Regions from separate parts of the Cohnella boryungensis genome, predicted to be linked through region 1. Evidence: riboswitches for the same ligand, from Rfam matches in the RefSeq annotation. Region 1 holds a riboswitch; each other region holds the start of a gene.

The links. Region 1 has a riboswitch for cyclic di-GMP ahead of ACFO1S_RS04545 (transglutaminase-like domain-containing protein). Riboswitches for the same ligand answer to the same signal wherever they lie in the genome.
Region 2: linked by a shared signal. The riboswitch ahead of ACFO1S_RS17420 (fibronectin type III domain-containing protein) and the one ahead of ACFO1S_RS04545 (transglutaminase-like domain-containing protein) in region 1 are both predicted to bind cyclic di-GMP.
Region 3: linked by a shared signal. The riboswitch ahead of ACFO1S_RS12400 (PilZ domain-containing protein) and the one ahead of ACFO1S_RS04545 (transglutaminase-like domain-containing protein) in region 1 are both predicted to bind cyclic di-GMP.
Region 4: linked by a shared signal. The riboswitch ahead of ACFO1S_RS09340 (flagellar assembly protein A) and the one ahead of ACFO1S_RS04545 (transglutaminase-like domain-containing protein) in region 1 are both predicted to bind cyclic di-GMP.

What each region holds. Positions count from the first base shown of each region.
Region 1 covers NZ_JBHSED010000005.1:10,344-14,556, reverse strand. Annotated here, with positions in the region: gene ACFO1S_RS04555 (polysaccharide deacetylase family protein) at 1-438, opposite strand, end outside; gene ACFO1S_RS04550 (class D sortase) at 734-1,393, shown strand; gene ACFO1S_RS04545 (transglutaminase-like domain-containing protein) at 1,467-2,282, opposite strand; cyclic di-GMP riboswitch class I at 2,296-2,381, opposite strand; cyclic di-GMP riboswitch class I at 2,414-2,498, opposite strand; gene ACFO1S_RS04540 (SpaA isopeptide-forming pilin-related protein) at 2,599-4,213, opposite strand, start outside.
Region 2 covers NZ_JBHSED010000036.1:100,883-105,095, reverse strand. Annotated here, with positions in the region: gene ACFO1S_RS17420 (fibronectin type III domain-containing protein) at 1-2,051, opposite strand, end outside; cyclic di-GMP riboswitch class I at 2,114-2,212, opposite strand; gene ACFO1S_RS17415 (ABC transporter permease) at 2,468-4,213, opposite strand, start outside.
Region 3 covers NZ_JBHSED010000020.1:23,264-27,476, forward strand. Annotated here, with positions in the region: gene uptA (undecaprenyl phosphate transporter UptA) at 1-46, opposite strand, end outside; gene ACFO1S_RS12385 (cupredoxin domain-containing protein) at 218-667, shown strand; gene ACFO1S_RS12390 (dehydrogenase) at 734-1,039, shown strand; gene ACFO1S_RS12395 (hypothetical protein) at 1,117-1,479, opposite strand; gene ACFO1S_RS12400 (PilZ domain-containing protein) at 1,608-2,306, opposite strand; cyclic di-GMP riboswitch class I at 2,409-2,495, opposite strand; gene ACFO1S_RS12405 (histidine kinase N-terminal 7TM domain-containing diguanylate cyclase) at 2,584-4,213, opposite strand, start outside.
Region 4 covers NZ_JBHSED010000013.1:346,615-350,827, forward strand. Annotated here, with positions in the region: gene ACFO1S_RS09335 (HD-GYP domain-containing protein) at 1-685, opposite strand, end outside; gene ACFO1S_RS09340 (flagellar assembly protein A) at 770-2,608, opposite strand; cyclic di-GMP riboswitch class I at 2,684-2,770, opposite strand; gene ACFO1S_RS09345 (branched-chain amino acid aminotransferase) at 2,930-3,997, opposite strand; gene ACFO1S_RS09350 (LysR family transcriptional regulator) at 4,127-4,213, shown strand, end outside.

The sequences.
Region 1 (4,213 bases):
ATTGCTGAGCTGAATTTCCTTGTGAATTTGCGTGTAGCTAAGCTTCGACATGTCCAGTCGGCTTAATGTGTTGTTTTCAATCTCATGACCCCTGGATACGATGAATTGTGCGATATCCGGCTCTTCCGCCACGCGCATGCCCGGTACGAAAAAGGTAGCCTTAATGTTGAACTTGTCCAACTCATCCAGCAGTTTCTCCATCGTCTGCTTATCGGCCATTCCGTTAAAGGTAAGCGACAATTCCTTGCGGGCCGTGTATACGTAGGGGAGAACCTTGCTCATTGGGCCCTCGTAGCGAACGACTTCTGACTGGTTGCCAGCTTGCTCGTCCCCCTTCTTCTCCCCTCCAAAAAAGCCGCAGCCCGTAAGCATAGTCAATGATAGGCACACAACGATGCTCTTTCGGCAATATTTGCGAACGATTGACGATATTCTCATGAGAAAAAATACCCCTTTTCCAAAAAGCCAATCAAGATAATACAAAAGACCCATTAAACTAGTCTATGGGAACTATAGTTGAGTATATCGGTTCTGATCCAATATAACTATAGGTCTGAAACAAAAATAGTTTAACAAGACGCGCTGAACAAATTCTGTACAGCCGCCACGCATTATTTCTTACAAAGCCTATGTATAGTTTTTGTTCAGCTGCTACGAGTATTATTTCATGGATGAACCTCCCTGCATAGAAATACGTATATGGTAAATTATTGAAATGATACGGAGGAATAAAATGAAATTCAAAATCTTTGCCTATGTGTTAATTGTCGCAGGCGTTATTCTGCTTGCGTTCCCTTCAGTTCGTGAATATATTTACGATCGGGAGCAGCAGCAGCTTCTCGATTCTCTGGAGCAAAGCCCTGAACGGGCAGCCAAACAAACAAAAATACGCTCGGAGTACGACCGGCTCTCGGCTGTCTTCGACGGTAGCGCGGCAGGACAAGCGGCCGTCGCGAACGTTCCTGCGAATGCGGAAGAAGAGGAGACCGTCGACGAAGGCGCCATCGCCATTATTCAGATCGACAAGATCGATCTGAAGCTGCCCGTGCTGGAGGGCGCTACGATGCAGAATATGAAAGTCGGCGCCGGTCATCTCAAGGAAACGGCCGCGATCGGCGAAGTCGGCAATTCGGCCATCGCCGCACACAGGGCACGCACTACAGGCCGTCTCTTCAATCGTCTAAACGAAATGGAAATCGGAGATCGAATCGACATTCGGCTTAAAGACGGCAAAGCCGCTTATACCGTAACGGAAATCAAGGTCGTGGAGCCGACTGATCTTTCCGTATTGGAAAGCGACGGAAAGGATGCCATGCTTACGTTAATTACTTGCGAGCCGCTAGTTAACCCCACCCACAGATTGATCGTTCATGCCGTCAAAACCGAAGAATAGCTCATCTTTCATGAAACAAAAAGCCGGGATCAGAAAACGATCCCGGCTTTATTATTGCTATCATCCTAGCAGATTAATAGTATTTGATTGCATCATAATCGCTCGATTTTTTCTCGAAAGTTATTTTTTTGTTCCCTTTGGCGAGTCCTGCATCTACCGTCGTATCGACGATGACCCATTTGCCGTCCAGATAAATTTCGTTCCAAGCGTGATATTCGTCAACCAGCTTGCTGTTTCCCATGGCCAGCTTGGCTGGAATGCCGGAGCTGCGCAGCATTGCCGCATATAGCGTAGCATATCCGTAACAAATTGCTTTTCCCGATTTGAGCGTCGCGTCAATATCCGGTACATAATCTGAGGTTACGGTTCGTGCCAGCTCCTTGTCGTAACGAACGCTTTCGACGATGTAATTGTAGATGAGCTTAGCCTTCTGTTCATCCGATTCAATGCCGCGCGTTAATTCCTTCGCCTTGGCCTGGGCCTTGTCAGCGTCCTGCCAGTCGAGATTGAGCACTGAATTGAGGTAGACATCGGTAACCTTCGCTACCTTCACGGCGACTTTCTCCGAAAGAATGGCCCGATACTTATTGCCGCTGACATTCTCCAAGACGGCAATTTCGTATTCCCCGTCTCCCATCTGAGTAGGCAACCAGAACGTCCGTCCAGCCTGGTTCGGAGTCAAGGTGTATGTATAGCTTGCAGAGCCTTTTGTTACCTTGGCTTTCACGATTGCATCCGTCTTGCCCAACCGAATGCCGATCGAGCCTTTCTCTACAGCCGATTTATCGAGCTCAGCGCTCGTCTTTCCCGCATTCGCGGATGCCAGTGTTGGTAGTGCGGCCAGTAAAACCATCGCGGCCAATAACATTCTGCCTGTTTTTCTCAACATCGGGAAAACCCCTTTCGGTAGCTGGCTGCCATCTTCCGAGGAAGAAAAGGCCCTTTAGCTTTGCGTCCCTGCCTTTCAGCAGGTTTGCCGTTATCGTGAAGCTTTCGTATAAAACAAAAAAAGCCTAGACTTTCGGTAGCTGGCTGCCATCCTTCAAGAAGGGAAGGCCCTCTAGCTTTGCGTCCCTGCCTTTCGACAGGTTTGCCATTTATCGAGCTTGCTTTTCTATTAAAAGAATACCCCAAAAAGGCTCAAAATGCAAGGAAAAACCTGCCGAATCTCGGCAGGTTTCATAGATTTTTCTCTCTAATTTGGTTTATTTTTTGGAAGGAAACAATCTCTTGCGGTTGAGGAAGACGATCCCCAAGAGTACGAGACCTACGCCTGAAAGCTGCAGAGGCAGCGGGCTGTCTTCGCCTGTCTTAGGCAAGGTTTTGGCAGGAGATTTGCCGTCCGTGTCGACACCGCCGCGCGGCACGTCCTCGACATCGATCTCCACCAAGATTTCCTCTTCATTGCCGTCTTTGTCGATCACTTTAATTGTGAAGGAATCCTTGCCCTTATAGCCTTTGTCTGGCGTATAAGTCCACTTTCCGTCAGGCGTGACGGTTACTTTCCCATGCTCCGGCTGTTTGACAACCGTTGTTTTTCCGCCTTCCGGCACATCGACTTCGCCTTTAACCGGAGTGTCGATTGGCGTTTTTTCTTCAATTTCCTTGGACGGCGTTGGACTTGGCGTCGGCTCTGGGCTCGGCGTCGGTTCCGGACTTGATGTCGGTTCCGGGCTCGGCGTCGGCTCTGGGCTCGGCGTCGGTGTCGGTGTCGGTTCCGGGCTCGGAGATGGGCTCGGAGATGGTCCTGGTCCCGGATCTACCGGACCCGGAGTTCCACCGCCAGATATTCTGACGTTTGTTTTCTCAACGAGAACAGTTGTGGTTTGAGTTTTCTTAATCTCAAACTCAACCGGCGTCTTATCTAAATGGTAGCCGTTCGGCGCAAAGGTTTCGACCAACCGATACTTATTGACCGGCAGGTCCGGAAGGAACAGCTCGCCGTTCGCATCGGTCGTTAGCATGGACACATCGATGCCCGTTACAACTTCGTATACGAAGTTCATATTCGTATCCAGTTGCGTGGTTTGTGCTCTCAGCTCGAAGATCGCGCCTGGAAGAGCCAGTGTTTTGTTGTCATTGTACTTCGTTAATTTTACTGAGCGATCATTTTCCTTGTTCTCAATGATCACCATCGTTGTAGGCTGGTGAACGGAGACTTCCGTTTCGGCTTTCTCGATCACGTAGCCGTCCGCTTTTGTCTCTACCAACGTGTAGAGGCCGTAAGGCAGGTTTGTAAATTCGATGACGCCGTTGACATCCGTCGTTCCTTGATCGATCACAGCGTTCGTAGAATCACGAAGCTCGAATTCGATCCCGGACAATAGCGTGTTATGATCCTTGGCATCGACCTTGGTGAGAACCAGCTTGCCGCCGGTGCCCTGAACGTTTGTCTTGTTCAGCTTGACGATCTCAGTTTGGTTGGCCACAATCGTAAACGGAATCGGCGTTGCGTCCAATTCATAGAAGGTCGGAGCAGCCGTCTCGACCAAGGTATAATTGCCTGCCGGAAGATCGCCTTTCGCGATTCTACCGTCATCCCCCGTCGTCAGCACGTCAACGACATGATTACCGGAATCACGTAGCTCGAACGTCGCTCCCTTTAATTTTTTCGCTGCATTGGCAGCGTCCACCTTAACCAGCTCGAAGCCTTGGCGAATGACTTTGTTCACAATATTGAACGATACTGCAGGGTCCTGAAACAGAATGCTTTTGCCTGTTCCCGTCCCGTAATCCGGATCGATCAAGTATCCGCTTGGCGCCGACACTTCTTTAAGCTTGTAAGGCAATCCGCTCGTATTTTTGTTATAACGATAGTTT
Region 2 (4,213 bases), on a different contig from region 1:
TTGATCGCTCTGACTCTATACTTATGCAAAGTGCCCGGTTCCAGCGGAGCGTGGGTATAGGCGGCTTGGTTGCCCAACGAGTAGATGATCCCATCTACCTCTAACTCGTAATCGGTCGCATTGAAGGCGGTCGTCCATGCGATATTCACGAGGTTCTCCGTCGCGGTCGCCGTCAGCATCGGCATCGCGAACGGCGACAATTGGCTCTGCGGCACGACCTCCTTCGTCCCGGACTCGCTGGCCCAATTCAAGATCGCTTGAGGCTGTCCCCCGCGATTGGCATATTCGAGACGAAGGTCATAATCGACTCCGGCTTCAAGCGCAAGCGATCCGGAATACTTGCCGTTCCCCGTTGCCTCCCATTTGTCTATAAGAAGCACGCCGTTCACCCACAGCTTGACCCCGCCGCGAACATCCATTTCGAATTCGTACATCTCGGTGAAATAAGGAGTAATTTGCCCCGTCCATCTCACCGACATATTGCCGTCGTTAAGACCAGGCTTGGCAATCGGCAGTTTGTTGCTCACATTTACGTTCTCGTCCACCACGATGAATAGATCGCCAGTCAAATTCGGTTCAGTATAATACTCTGCGAGCAATCCGTTGACCCTGTAATGCAATTTCGTTTGGCCGACCACGCTGGTGCCGGTGGCGATGGTCGGTTTCTGATTCGCCGTGATGCTGCCGCCGATCGCAACGACGCCTCCGGTCTGAATGCTCAAATGATTATTAACGTGAATATCGTCGCGAATGAATACATCGCCTGTGCTTACTCTGATGTTCGCCGTTTGGTTATTCGATACCAAACTGCCAACGAGCATTTCCTGTGCAATGGTCATATCTACCTGGGTGTTAATATGCATACTGTCGGCAACAAGAAGCCGATCGGCCTGGACGTTCAATTGGCCGTTGTTATAGATAAGACTTCCCGCTATAAAATCGCCTGCCACTCGCACAGCGGAATTGTTATTCAAATGAAGCGAACCCCCGACCCATATATCCCCTTTTTCGGCTGCTGCCGGTTGATCGGGTGCATTCAGGTGCAGCGTCAGATTCGTATTCGCGTTCAGATTTCCCTTAACCGCCAACGTTCCGTATACGGTAAGAGTTAGATTCCGGTTCGTATTCAAACCGTCCAAGATAAGAAAGACTGGCTTGGATGGCGAGCCAAACGTCGCGGAAGCATCCAGATTCAGATGCCCCGCTTTCATCACGACGTATTCGTTCGGACTGCGGAGAATCGCCGATTCCAGGTCGCTGGCATTGCAACCCGCACAGGATTCGGCCTGTTGCTCCATCGTAGCAATTCGTTGTTCCATTACCGATATTTGTTCATTCATATAGTTATCAATAGCCTGACCCAGCTCTTTCACTCTGACGGACGGAATGGCATTGTGTTCATTGCGTTGCGAGCCGGACAAAATAATCTTGTCTCCGGGCACCTTGTTTATCTCCGCAGGCAACCCGATATAAGGCAACGGCGTCGGACGATTAGCCAGAACGTCCTTCGTGATCTCTATCGTATGGATGAAGGCCGAAGGGCTAGCTTGATCTCCCTTCAGGGTTAATCTGCCGTCGTTCAATTGAACGCGCTTCTTCACTTTGTCCAGTCCGCCGGCCGGGAGCTCGGCGTGATCCCAGAACGTCACATTCTCTACCTGGAGCGTAGTGGTACTGCCATACACGGCATGGCCTACGCTGATTTCTACCTCATAGCTGCCAGCAGGCAATGCAATTTCCCATTGCCCTCCGGCTTGTATGCCGATAGCTGAATCCAGCAACGAAGAACCGTATACGGCCTCATTGACCGAATAGGGAGTATGATCGAAGTTCCATCCGTACGTGTATCCGTTCCGTTCTCCGTAAGGTTCCCCGTAATCGGGTATGTACGCACCCGTTGCAGGGGCTAATGGCGACCTGAACTGAATGCTGACATCCGGCGATGCGGACGATGCATAAGTCGGAGAACTCCATAATAAAGGAACGATGAATTCTACAAGCAAGACGAAACATAATACCTTAGCCAATCTGGATACGAATCGAATTTCCATTTCATAATTCCCCTTTTATGGTTGAAATAGGACATTGGAGAAAAAATAAAAAGACCACTAGAGCAGGCAACCCGGCTGCCATAGCAATCAGTCTTTCGACCGATGCCTAAGGTCCGTGGCTTTGCGTCCCTGTCTTTCGAACAGGTTTGCCTTTTTCAGTTCAAATGGCCTTGATTAAAAGGTTGATTTAGTATACTTAGGAATATTTACCCTCTCAGAAATTCGACATTTTCCACGTTTCTCCTTTTTGTATCTTCTAAATTATTCTGTATTCTGAGACTAAAGTTATAAAATGTGTTGCCTTAGGACATAATTTCAAATAAAAAAGGGGTTAAGCACACGAAATGGCTTAATCCCCTTAAGTCCTATAAGGATTCATTCTTCAGAAATATCAAGCTACTCCCTCAATTCCCCCACTATTCCACACTCTTCAAAGACTCGATCATATTGATTTTCGTTACTTTTCTTCTTAGCAATAAGCTAGACAGAATGGTAAGCATGAAGGCTAGACTAACCGAGACCGCAAGTACGAATATATTTAATTTATCCGGGATTTGTTGATGGGTACTAGACAGTGCCTGAACAACAAAGCTGTATACATAGCCGCTTATCGGCAAAGCCGCAATTACCGCAAAGGCGGTCAGGATGAGGTTTTCCGTAAATATAAGCCTGTTTATTTTATATTTTTGATAGCCTAGTACTTTAAGGGTTGCAAGCTCGCGATTCCTTTCATATATGTTAATGGAAGAGATCGTATAGATCGCGCCAAAAGAGAGAACGACGGCACTGACGATAAACATGATAAATATGAAGCTGTTTTGCTTCAAAATATATTGAGCTGTTTTCTTAAGGTAATTCTTATCTGATATCGTATCTACATATTGATCTTGTTCAAAGAAGCTGCGAACGCTTATAAGATCTGTAGAGCTATTGGCTTCGACTACAAGCGAGGTTGGACTGTACTCCAGCCCAAAGCTCTCCAAATAATCGGGGGTGACGTAGAACGACGGATTCGAATACTGTGTCGTTATTTTTAATACCTTCATATCTACCGTTTTATTTTTAAGCTCCGGCGACGTGAACTTTAATTGGATGGTATCCCCTTCTCTAATCCGATAATTGTCGGCGTAAGATTGGGGGACTAGCACGCCATTATCCGCCAAAGCGATCCTGTTCTCCTTGTCATCGAAGAAATGAATGAGATTGTTTTCTTTTTCCGTAACGACTAAGGTAGCATTTTCTTTCTCATCCTCGTGGATGAACTCAACAGGAAAGGTGGATAAAGAATAACGATTTTTAATCCCGGAGGGGACTTCTGCCGTATCAGAAGAGGCTCCGATCTTATAATCTACTCTTAAATCATAGGTATATACGTCTTCAACTTGGTCAGCTACTTTCTGCAAGGAGGTTTGTGTGCCAAAAGCGGTTATGATTAAAACCGTGCTTACAGCAACGCCAACTGAGCTCGCTAAAGCTTTCTGTTTGTTCAGGAATATATTTCTCAGAATCAGCTTGTAGCTGTAGGAAATCGCACTCCAAATCCCCGGAACTCTTTCTATGAATAGCTTTTTCGTCTTCTTTGGCGGTTTGGGACGCATCGCCTGTGCCGCACGTTCCTTTAATAGGGCTCTCCCGCTTAAGTAACAGGATAGCATTCCAAAAACACTCGAGAAAAGGATGGGGGGAATGATCGATAACCAAGACAGCGTGAATTGAATGCCGGGCAGAGAGTAGGCTTTTGCATTCGATGCGGTGACTAACGGCACAAATACAAATTCGGCAATTACAAATCCCAGGATGGAGCCGATAATACTTACGAGCACGGGGTATCCCATGTAATGAAGCATGATGCTTCTGTTGTGTACACCCAAAGCCTTCATAATACCCACTTGATTTCTTTGAGAATCGATTATCCTCGACATGGCGAGGAATAAAATAATCGCTTCGATCAAGAAGAGAACGAACGGGATAACCTTACTCATCAAGCCATTATTGTGTATCGTTGCCTTGATCTGAGCATAACTGAAGGTGCGTTCCTTGCTCACCTGGCTTAAATAAGGAAGTTGCTTGGACTGCTCTTCAATGGATTTGCCTAAGCTGTCGATATCGTAGCCTTCTTGCGCATCAATCATGATTTCATTGTAGGAAGAGACGTCCAGGAT
Region 3 (4,213 bases), on a different contig from region 1:
TCCAGGTCAGAAGCTGCCCCAGCCACTCGTGCAATGTATCCATCATCGTATGTAACCCGCCTTCTCCCCCTTGATAAACCGTCTTCATTCTAGCACAATTTCACGGCTTTCTTCCAGTTATACGAACTTCCCGCAAAATCGTTGCAGGCTTGTCATGACCGGACGGGCCCCGGCATAGACTGCGATAGGTGGACAAAGTTGAAGAGGAGCGAACGTGATGAATAAAATCGTGATCCTGAACCGCAAAAAAATTCAGTTGTACGCAGTAATTGCAGCAGTAGTGATCCTTGCCGGCGCTTATATCGGCTGGCAGCAGACGAAGCCGGCCACGGCGCCGATCGGCGAGAACGCGCAGGTGTTCCATCTCGTGACCGGAGAATTCACGGCAACCTCCGACAGCGGCAAAAAGCTGGAAACGTATCTCTTCTCTCCGGGCACCGTCGTGGCCAAGAAGGGCGTACCCGTTGAGCTGAGAATTTCGGGTATCAACGGGCAATCCCATCCTTTCGTCATCGAGGGGCTTAACATCAGCGGCACTATCAACAAAGGCAAAACGACGGTCGTCCGGTTTACTCCCGAACAAGCCGGCATCTATTCTATCGTCTGTCAGACGCATGCCGATCCGAAGTCCGGAGGCCCGATGGTCGGATATCTCGTCGTTCAATAAATAAGGTGACCTCTTTCTTTTCCTGTGCATAAGGTGGGAAAAGAAAGGCAGGTGAAGCCTTTGAAGATGTTTCAGGAAAAGCATTCCTCCGCCCTGCCGACGCCTCGCAGCATCCGCAGAACGTGCTCCAACGAGCTCTATCGCACCCTCAAGAGGCTGAAGCGCCACGTTCCCGCAGCTCTCGTTCGGCAAGCCGAGGAACTTTACTACAAGCGGGTAATCGGCCATCTGATCTGGATCGCGGAAAACCGAAGCAATCGCAAGCTGCTCGCCGATTGGTGGGATCAGGAAATCTGCGGCGACATCGCCGAGCTGTGGGGCGTCGACCGGGATCGGCTGTCCAAAGCTTTTCGCGACGCCTTCGGGGGCTGATCGCCATACCGACAAAGAAGGGAAAGGCGCCGCATGCGGTGCCTTTCCCTTCTTTCAACGTCTTGTATGTCGGGAACTCAGCCAATAATCGCGAACGTCTGCACGCCCGCAGGAATGGTGCGCGTGCGGAACAGCACGCCATTGAAGTTGAATACTCTAATCGTAAACGTGGCGTTCGTCAGCGTGCGGATATTGTTGAATCGAACGACTCCGAAACGATCAAAGCTGGCCGTGCTGACCAGAACGCCGCCCCGCGAGAGGCGGGCGAAAAATCCCGTCGTATCGAACGGCACGCCGTTGTTCTGAACCCAAACGACGGTCAATCGGCTAAAGGTGGGTCCGCTAATAATCCGCCTGCTCCTGGAAGAAAGCTTGATCCGCTTCAGAACGCGGGAACGCTTCGAGTCTCCTTTGGGTGGCGGAGGATACAGGATTGCCATCCATTCATCACTCCTTTGCCGCTTTTGCTCCAGTGTATGCGGCATTCGAGCTTGACTCTCCGGACAGCTTCCCAGCGCTTCGCCCAACTTTGTGCTCGGCCGGTCTGCTGATGATCGGGCAGTGCCGGCTATGTACGTTTCTTGCCTATGCTTTGACGCGTCTTCGCGTTCTTCTGAACCTGCTGACGCAGGATCAAGGCGCGGAGCGGACGCAGCATCTCGGGTTCGAGCACGTGCATTTTGGCCCCGCAATGGAGGAGATTATCCTGACGCTCGCGCCGGACAATCTCCAGCTCGCATTCGAACGCAAATCCGATCTCCACTCTGGCCGTCAGCCTTGATTTGTTCATAAAGTGCGGGGCTTCCGGCCCGGAGAAGCTGAGCCCTGAGATGCTGATATCATGAACGGCGAGGCTGACGGAGTCTCCGAGCGGCATCTCTTCCCCCGCCGCGTTCAATATTCTCACGATCTCGGCGCTGCCCTCGATGTCGACCCGGGGATGCTCGCGCCTCTCCTTAAAGCGCTTATGCATGTCAGGCGGCTGGAGAACCGCGATCGCTCCCTCGTATTTGGCGAAGACGATCGAAGACATCGGTTGGATGCCCGCCGGGGAATACACCGTCAGCTTGACGGGCTCTCCCAGCTCGAACTGGTCAAATTCATGCAGCTCTACCTCGAACAGCTCGCCTTCCACATGGGTCATGACGCCGGTAGTAACGAAGTTTTTTCCTTCTACGACGGTTCGGCAGTGCAGCAGCACGTTTAATGGCAGCAAATCCTTTTCCAGATCGGATAATCCGGTATTGTTGTCGCCTGCTTGAGACATTTCCGCCACAACCACCTTTCGTTCTGCTTGATCCTGATACCAAAAAACAGGCACATCCCGATAGGGACAGCCTGTTTCGCCTGATTCATCCATGTAGGGACAACCGGCAGCCAGGCTGTCATCGTCCTGTGGACATTAGACCCTGTAGCTTTGCGTCCCTGCTTTTCAGCAAGTTTGCCCTTGCCTCGATCACATTGTCTGTTGCGTCGATTGTACCATATTTCGACAAGGGACGTAACTTCTTTTTTGGCCGGACAGCCCCTACCCTCCCCGTTCGTTATAGGGCCATCACGACGCGGTTGCGTCCTTCGTTCTTCGCTTTATACAGGGCGGAATCCGCGCTGGAGAACACCTCGCGCAAGTATTCCTTCGGATCGTTGAACCGCAAATCCTCGCTAGATTCGGACAGAACCCCCATGCTGATCGTCACATGAACCTTCTCCGAACCCGCATCTACGCGATTCTCCCCCACGGCCTGCATGATTTTTTCTGCAAGCAGCTCGGATTGCTCGCGATTGGTATGAGGCAAATATACCGTAAACTCCTCGCCCCCATAGCGCGCCAGAATGTCCGTCCTGCGCAGCATCGAACGAACGATGTTGGCCGTGCTGCGAATGACCTCGTCCCCGACGAGATGACCGTATTTGTCGTTGATTTGCTTAAAATGATCGATATCGAACAGGAAGATGGAGAATGGAATCTGATATCTCATATTCAGCAGCACTTCATGCTCCAGCTGCTGCATCAGGTACCGGCGGTTGAAGCATCCGGTCAGCCCATCCGTGACGGCCATTTGCTCCAGCTTCTGGTTGACCCGGAACAGCTCCTCCTGAATCGTGATCAGCTCCAGGTTCCGCTCGTGCAGCGCCTCGTTCTTGCGATTCATCTCCACGACCAGCTTGCGAAGCTCGCTGACGTCATGAAACGTAATAATGCGGCCGAGCAAGGTTTTTCGATTGTCCAGCACCGGCGAGATTTGAATCGAAATATGCCGGCCGACGGGGTCCTGCATGGAGAACTCCATTTGCATTTTCTCTTGCGGATGATTGTTGTAGCGATATAGAAACTCGTAGACCTCGCCCCTCACCTGAAGCGGAGCCAGAAATCTCTCCATCTCGAACGTTTCCCCCTGCACAACCTGCACCAGCGGAGAAGCGCCGCGGTTCACTTCGAGCACCTTGTCGTTCTCGTCCACCACGATGACGCCGGTCGTCATATGATCGATGATATCCCTTTGGGCGAGACTGAGAATGTCCAGCATGCCATAGCGATAGATGGCGATGACGAAGCAGAGATCGGACAGCAGAATGCCGAGCGCCAGCATTCCGGGGATCACGGGCAGCCATTCCGTAAGCAGCACGTTCACCATCACATCGAGCAGGCCGAATCCCGTCAGCACGAACATGCCGATTAAAGCGGTTGCAAGTTGCTTGCGCAAGTTAATGGAACTGACCGTTTTCAGCGCATGGAACATGTTCATCAGCGCCACGAACAGGTAAGCGAATTGGACGAGCACGAGCAGCCAGAACAACGGCCCGTATACCCGCTCAACGTAATTGTCCCCGACGGGGGTCATGAATAGTCCGTCGGGGTTCCACAATGCCGCCACTACGCAAAGCGCCGCAGGAACGATATAAGCGAATACTCGAAGGCCCTTCAACTGCAGCGACCTGTTCGTCAGGAAGAAGACGAAGAAAAGCCATCCCGGTCCGAGCATCCCCATAGCCACGAACGACAGGTTGATCAAAAACAATTGAACGTCGGGGAAGTCCGTAAGCTTTACCGAAAATTGCCCGAGCGGCCACAGCATCATAATAAAGTGAAAGGCCAAATAAACCTTGTGAGTCGTCGTAATTCTATTCATTGCGATGACGCAAACAAATAAGATAAAGAGCAAAATAAAGAGG
Region 4 (4,213 bases), on a different contig from region 1:
CATGGAAGACGTCGGCCACGGCGACGATCTTGCTGTACACGTCGATCTGGTCCGCCTTCAGACCGAACGGATAACCGCTGCCGTCCTCGCGCTCATGATGCTGAAGCGCCACGTAGGCATGGCGTTCGGGCAAGCCCTCCGAGTTTTTCAGAATCTCGAAGCCGTGAAGCGTGTGCTCCTTCACGATGGCGAACTCCTCCTCCGTCAACCTCCCCGGCTTGTTGAGAATCGCGCCGGGAATTCGCGATTTTCCGATATCGTGAAGGAAGCCCGCCGTCATCAGCTCCAGCGTTTGCTTGTCGTTCAGGCCCCGCGCTTTGCCGATCAGCTTGGACAGCAGAGCTACAGCGATGCTGTGCCGATAGACATACTCGTCGTGAACCTCGAGATAGAAGAGAATCTGATTCAAATTCGGATGATTGCTCATGAACAGAATGACGGGAATGATCTTGCTCTGCACATCCTCATACGGAATTCGATCCGTTTGCTTGGCGAACATGAACAGCTCCCGAACCTCCCGGATGGTCGATTCCACAAGATGGACAAGCGAAACCGGTTCAACATCCTGATCGGACAACGCTACCCCTTGCCGATTCAGCAATTGAACCTCCTTATCCGTCAGCACCCGCATGATCGGAACGATCAGAGTTCCCTGGTCGTTATATATATTTTTGTTAACTCGCATTCCTATGTACGATTTCTGTCGCGAAAGCGGCATGTCCACCCCACCAAGCACTGTTCGTTATGCGAAATTTGTTCTCTCGGCCTTCTATTCATTCCTCTTGAGCATCTGAATGTCGAAGGTGGTTTGATCGATGGGCTCGAATATATCCTTGCAGTATTTTCCGATGCACACTCTGCCCGAGTACATCTTCGTTACCTGAATCTTACGCTTGGCCTTAAGGATGGAGTTCGCCCCCGTCTGCCCGCCAATGATTTTCGCTTGAATGCTGTCCCCGGCTTCCAGACGGGAGCCTCTGCAGATCGAATGGCTTGAGTGAAACACGATGTTCCGGGCCGAGAACAGCTCGCACAGCAGCACCCCGTCGCGATGAACCACGATGTCACCGTTCGACTTCAGCTGGCTGTTCTGGCTTTGGCTGATACTGATCTCCACGTTCTCCTCCTGCATTCTCGCCACCTCTTTATGGGTATCCTGCAGCAAGGCGAGAAAGCTCTGCACGTACTCATAGGTGGCCGATTCTATCAGTTGGGTAGGCTGCGAGAATATAAGCGACAATTCCTTAAGCCTCTCGTATTCCGCCTGCTTGATGTGCTGAATGTTGGAGATTACGACATGAAGCTCTTTAATGGCCGGAACGATCTCTTTCATCTTCGTTTCCAGAAGAAGCTGGACGATCTGCCCATAGCGTACGCTCTGTCTCTTGGCCTCCAAGGCTTGCTCCAGCATTCTGGAAGCGGACAGCAGCTTCTCGATGTAGTCGCACAGCAGCTTCGACGTATGATAGAGCCGATTGAACAGTACGCCGAAATAGCCGGAATACAGCTTGCTGGCAATGGCGTTGCCCCTTACGTTGATGCTTCCGGTAGCCGTTATCGTCGAATTATAGACATTGCCGTACACATAGACGTTGCCCAGCGATTCGATGATCATATTATCCGTAACGTCGCCGTAAACGAGCACGTCTCCCGAGAAGACGATGTTCCCGGTCGCAATGTCCACATTGCCGGAAATGACGTAAGCGGTCGACACGTCGAAGGTTTTGATTTTGCCGCCGGTCACTCTCGGCCTTCCTTGCGCTTTGGCGATGACGACTCCGTCAGGCGTCAGCTCCACATTCGGCTTTCCCATGATGAAGATGTCCTTCGGCGGAGTAGGCAGCGACAGATTGCCGAGCACATCGTAGCCTGCGGTGCCTTCCTGCATCGGAATTTTTCGCGCCATGACCTCGCCCTTCTGGACCGTGGGAATACGCAGATGGTTACGATAATCGATCGAGCCCTCAACCTCGAAAAACTCGCTCGTCACCTGCTGAGGAAAGTAAATCTCCAGGCGGGCATCCTGGCCCTCCACCGGCTCCTTGCCGCTGGCTACGACAATCGGTTTGTATGTCGGCTCCAGCAGCTCCTGCTGGATGGCGGCGAACTCGATTCTCGCTTTAATCGACATCGCTTCCAGCTTGGACACGACATCCGCTAGCTGCACTGTCTTCAGCACCAGATTCTCGTCATCCTGCGCCCTAACGATTACCCGCTGAGCGGGTCCCGCATCCACGAGCGTAGTCGCATAGCGCTCTCTCGCATGCACGAGCAAGTAAGCGAACAGCTTGTCCTCGCTGATCGTAATCTCAAACAAAGGCTGCTCCTCGACCTTCCAGGTTACCCGATCGGTCGCCTTCACCGGAGATTCCCAAAGCACTTCCTCATCGTTGACATACAGCTTAACCGGGCTCATCGGGTAGATAATGGCGTATTCTCCGCCCCCCGTCGGGTCTTGAACCGAAATCTGCTGATTGCGAATGCGAATGGATCCGTCCTGCTTGAGAGGCGGATCTGCGGGCTCTTCCTCCGAAGAATCGTCGTCGCGATCAATGTTCAATTGATGAATCAACGTACGCAGCTCTGACTCGGTTATCTGTTTCTTCAAAATCTACACCTCTCGAAAAGCAAGCTGGGACCAATAAAAAAGACACCCTCCGAATGGAAGATGCCTAACGCCCCATTCGGTAGCTTGGCGACCATAGAACTTCAGTTCCTTAGGCCCATAGCTTTGCGTCCCTTTCTTTCAAAAGGTTTGCCTTTTCGTGCATGCGTCTCGTTGTTGTGTCAATCAAATTGTTTATTTATATAGTCAACCATGTCTTTATGCATAAACGATCCGATTTAATTATAAGACTATGGTCTTACTTTTATCAAGAAGTTTATCGATAAATGTCATTTCCTCCGCGATCGGCTCGAATGAACGATTCTACAGCTTAAGCAGCCAGCCGAACGGATCCTCGACGGCCCCGCGTTGAACCCCCGTCACGAAGCCGTACAGCTTCGCGGCCAGCGGCCCTGTCTGTCCGCCGTTCAGGATAAGTCTCTCGCCCTGCCAATTCAACTCGCCGACAGGCGAGATGACCGCGGCCGTTCCTGTGCCGAAGGCTTCCTCCAGCGTGCCGTTGCGGTAGGCTTCGACAAGCTCGTCGATCGAGATGGCTCTCTCTTCCACCTCAATGTTCCAGTATTTCAATAATTGAATGACCGAGTCGCGCGTCACGCCGTCCAGAATGCTGCCGCTTAACGCCGGCGTCACGACCTTGTCCGCGAGCTTGAAGAAGACGTTCATGCTGCCGACTTCTTCTATATACTTGCGATGAACCCCGTCCAGCCAGAGCACCTGGGAATAGCCCTTGTCGGACGCTTCCTCCTGCGCCTTAAGTCCCGAAGCGTAATTGCCGCCCGTCTTGGCGTTGCCCACCCCTCCGGGAACGGCCCGCACATATTGGGGCTCCACATAAATGCTGACCGGATTAATCCCCTCGCGGTAATATGCGCCCACCGGAGACATAATGATCATAAACAAGTATTTCTCCGAGGGAGAAACCCCGAGCGCGGCCTGGGTCGAGATCACAAAAGGCCGAATGTACAGAGACGTTCCTTCCTCTGTCGGTATCCACGATTCGTCGATGGTTACGAGCTGCTTCAACGCTTCCAGGGCCAATCCCTCGTCTATAGCCGGGATGCTCAGGCGGTCGTTAGAGCGATTGAGCCTTTGCAGATTCTTGAAGGGACGGAAGAGAGCCACCTTGCCCTCGGCATCCTTATACGCCTTCATCCCTTCGAATACCGTCTGTCCGTAATGGAACACTTTAGCGGCCGGGTCCAGCGAGATCGGCTGATACGGAACGATTCTGGCGTCGTGCCATCCCTCTCCGTCATCGTACTCCACGATAAACATATGGTCGGTAAAATACTTGCCGAAGCCCAGCTGGGAGAAATCCGGCTTCTGCTTAAGAGCGCTCGTCCGCTCGATCGAGATGGAATAACTCATTTCAACATCTTCTCCTTTAATAATAGCCCGCTGTGTATATAGTTGAATGATACCAAAGCGTTAAGTATATTGATAATATCTGTTTTGTCGGTTATCTATACCTTTTAGGTATAAGAGGAGGGTGCAAACATGGATATGCGACAGCTGCGTTATTTCTTGGCCATCGCCAGCGAAGGGCAGATTACACGCGCCGCAAAGCAGCTCAACATGGAGCAG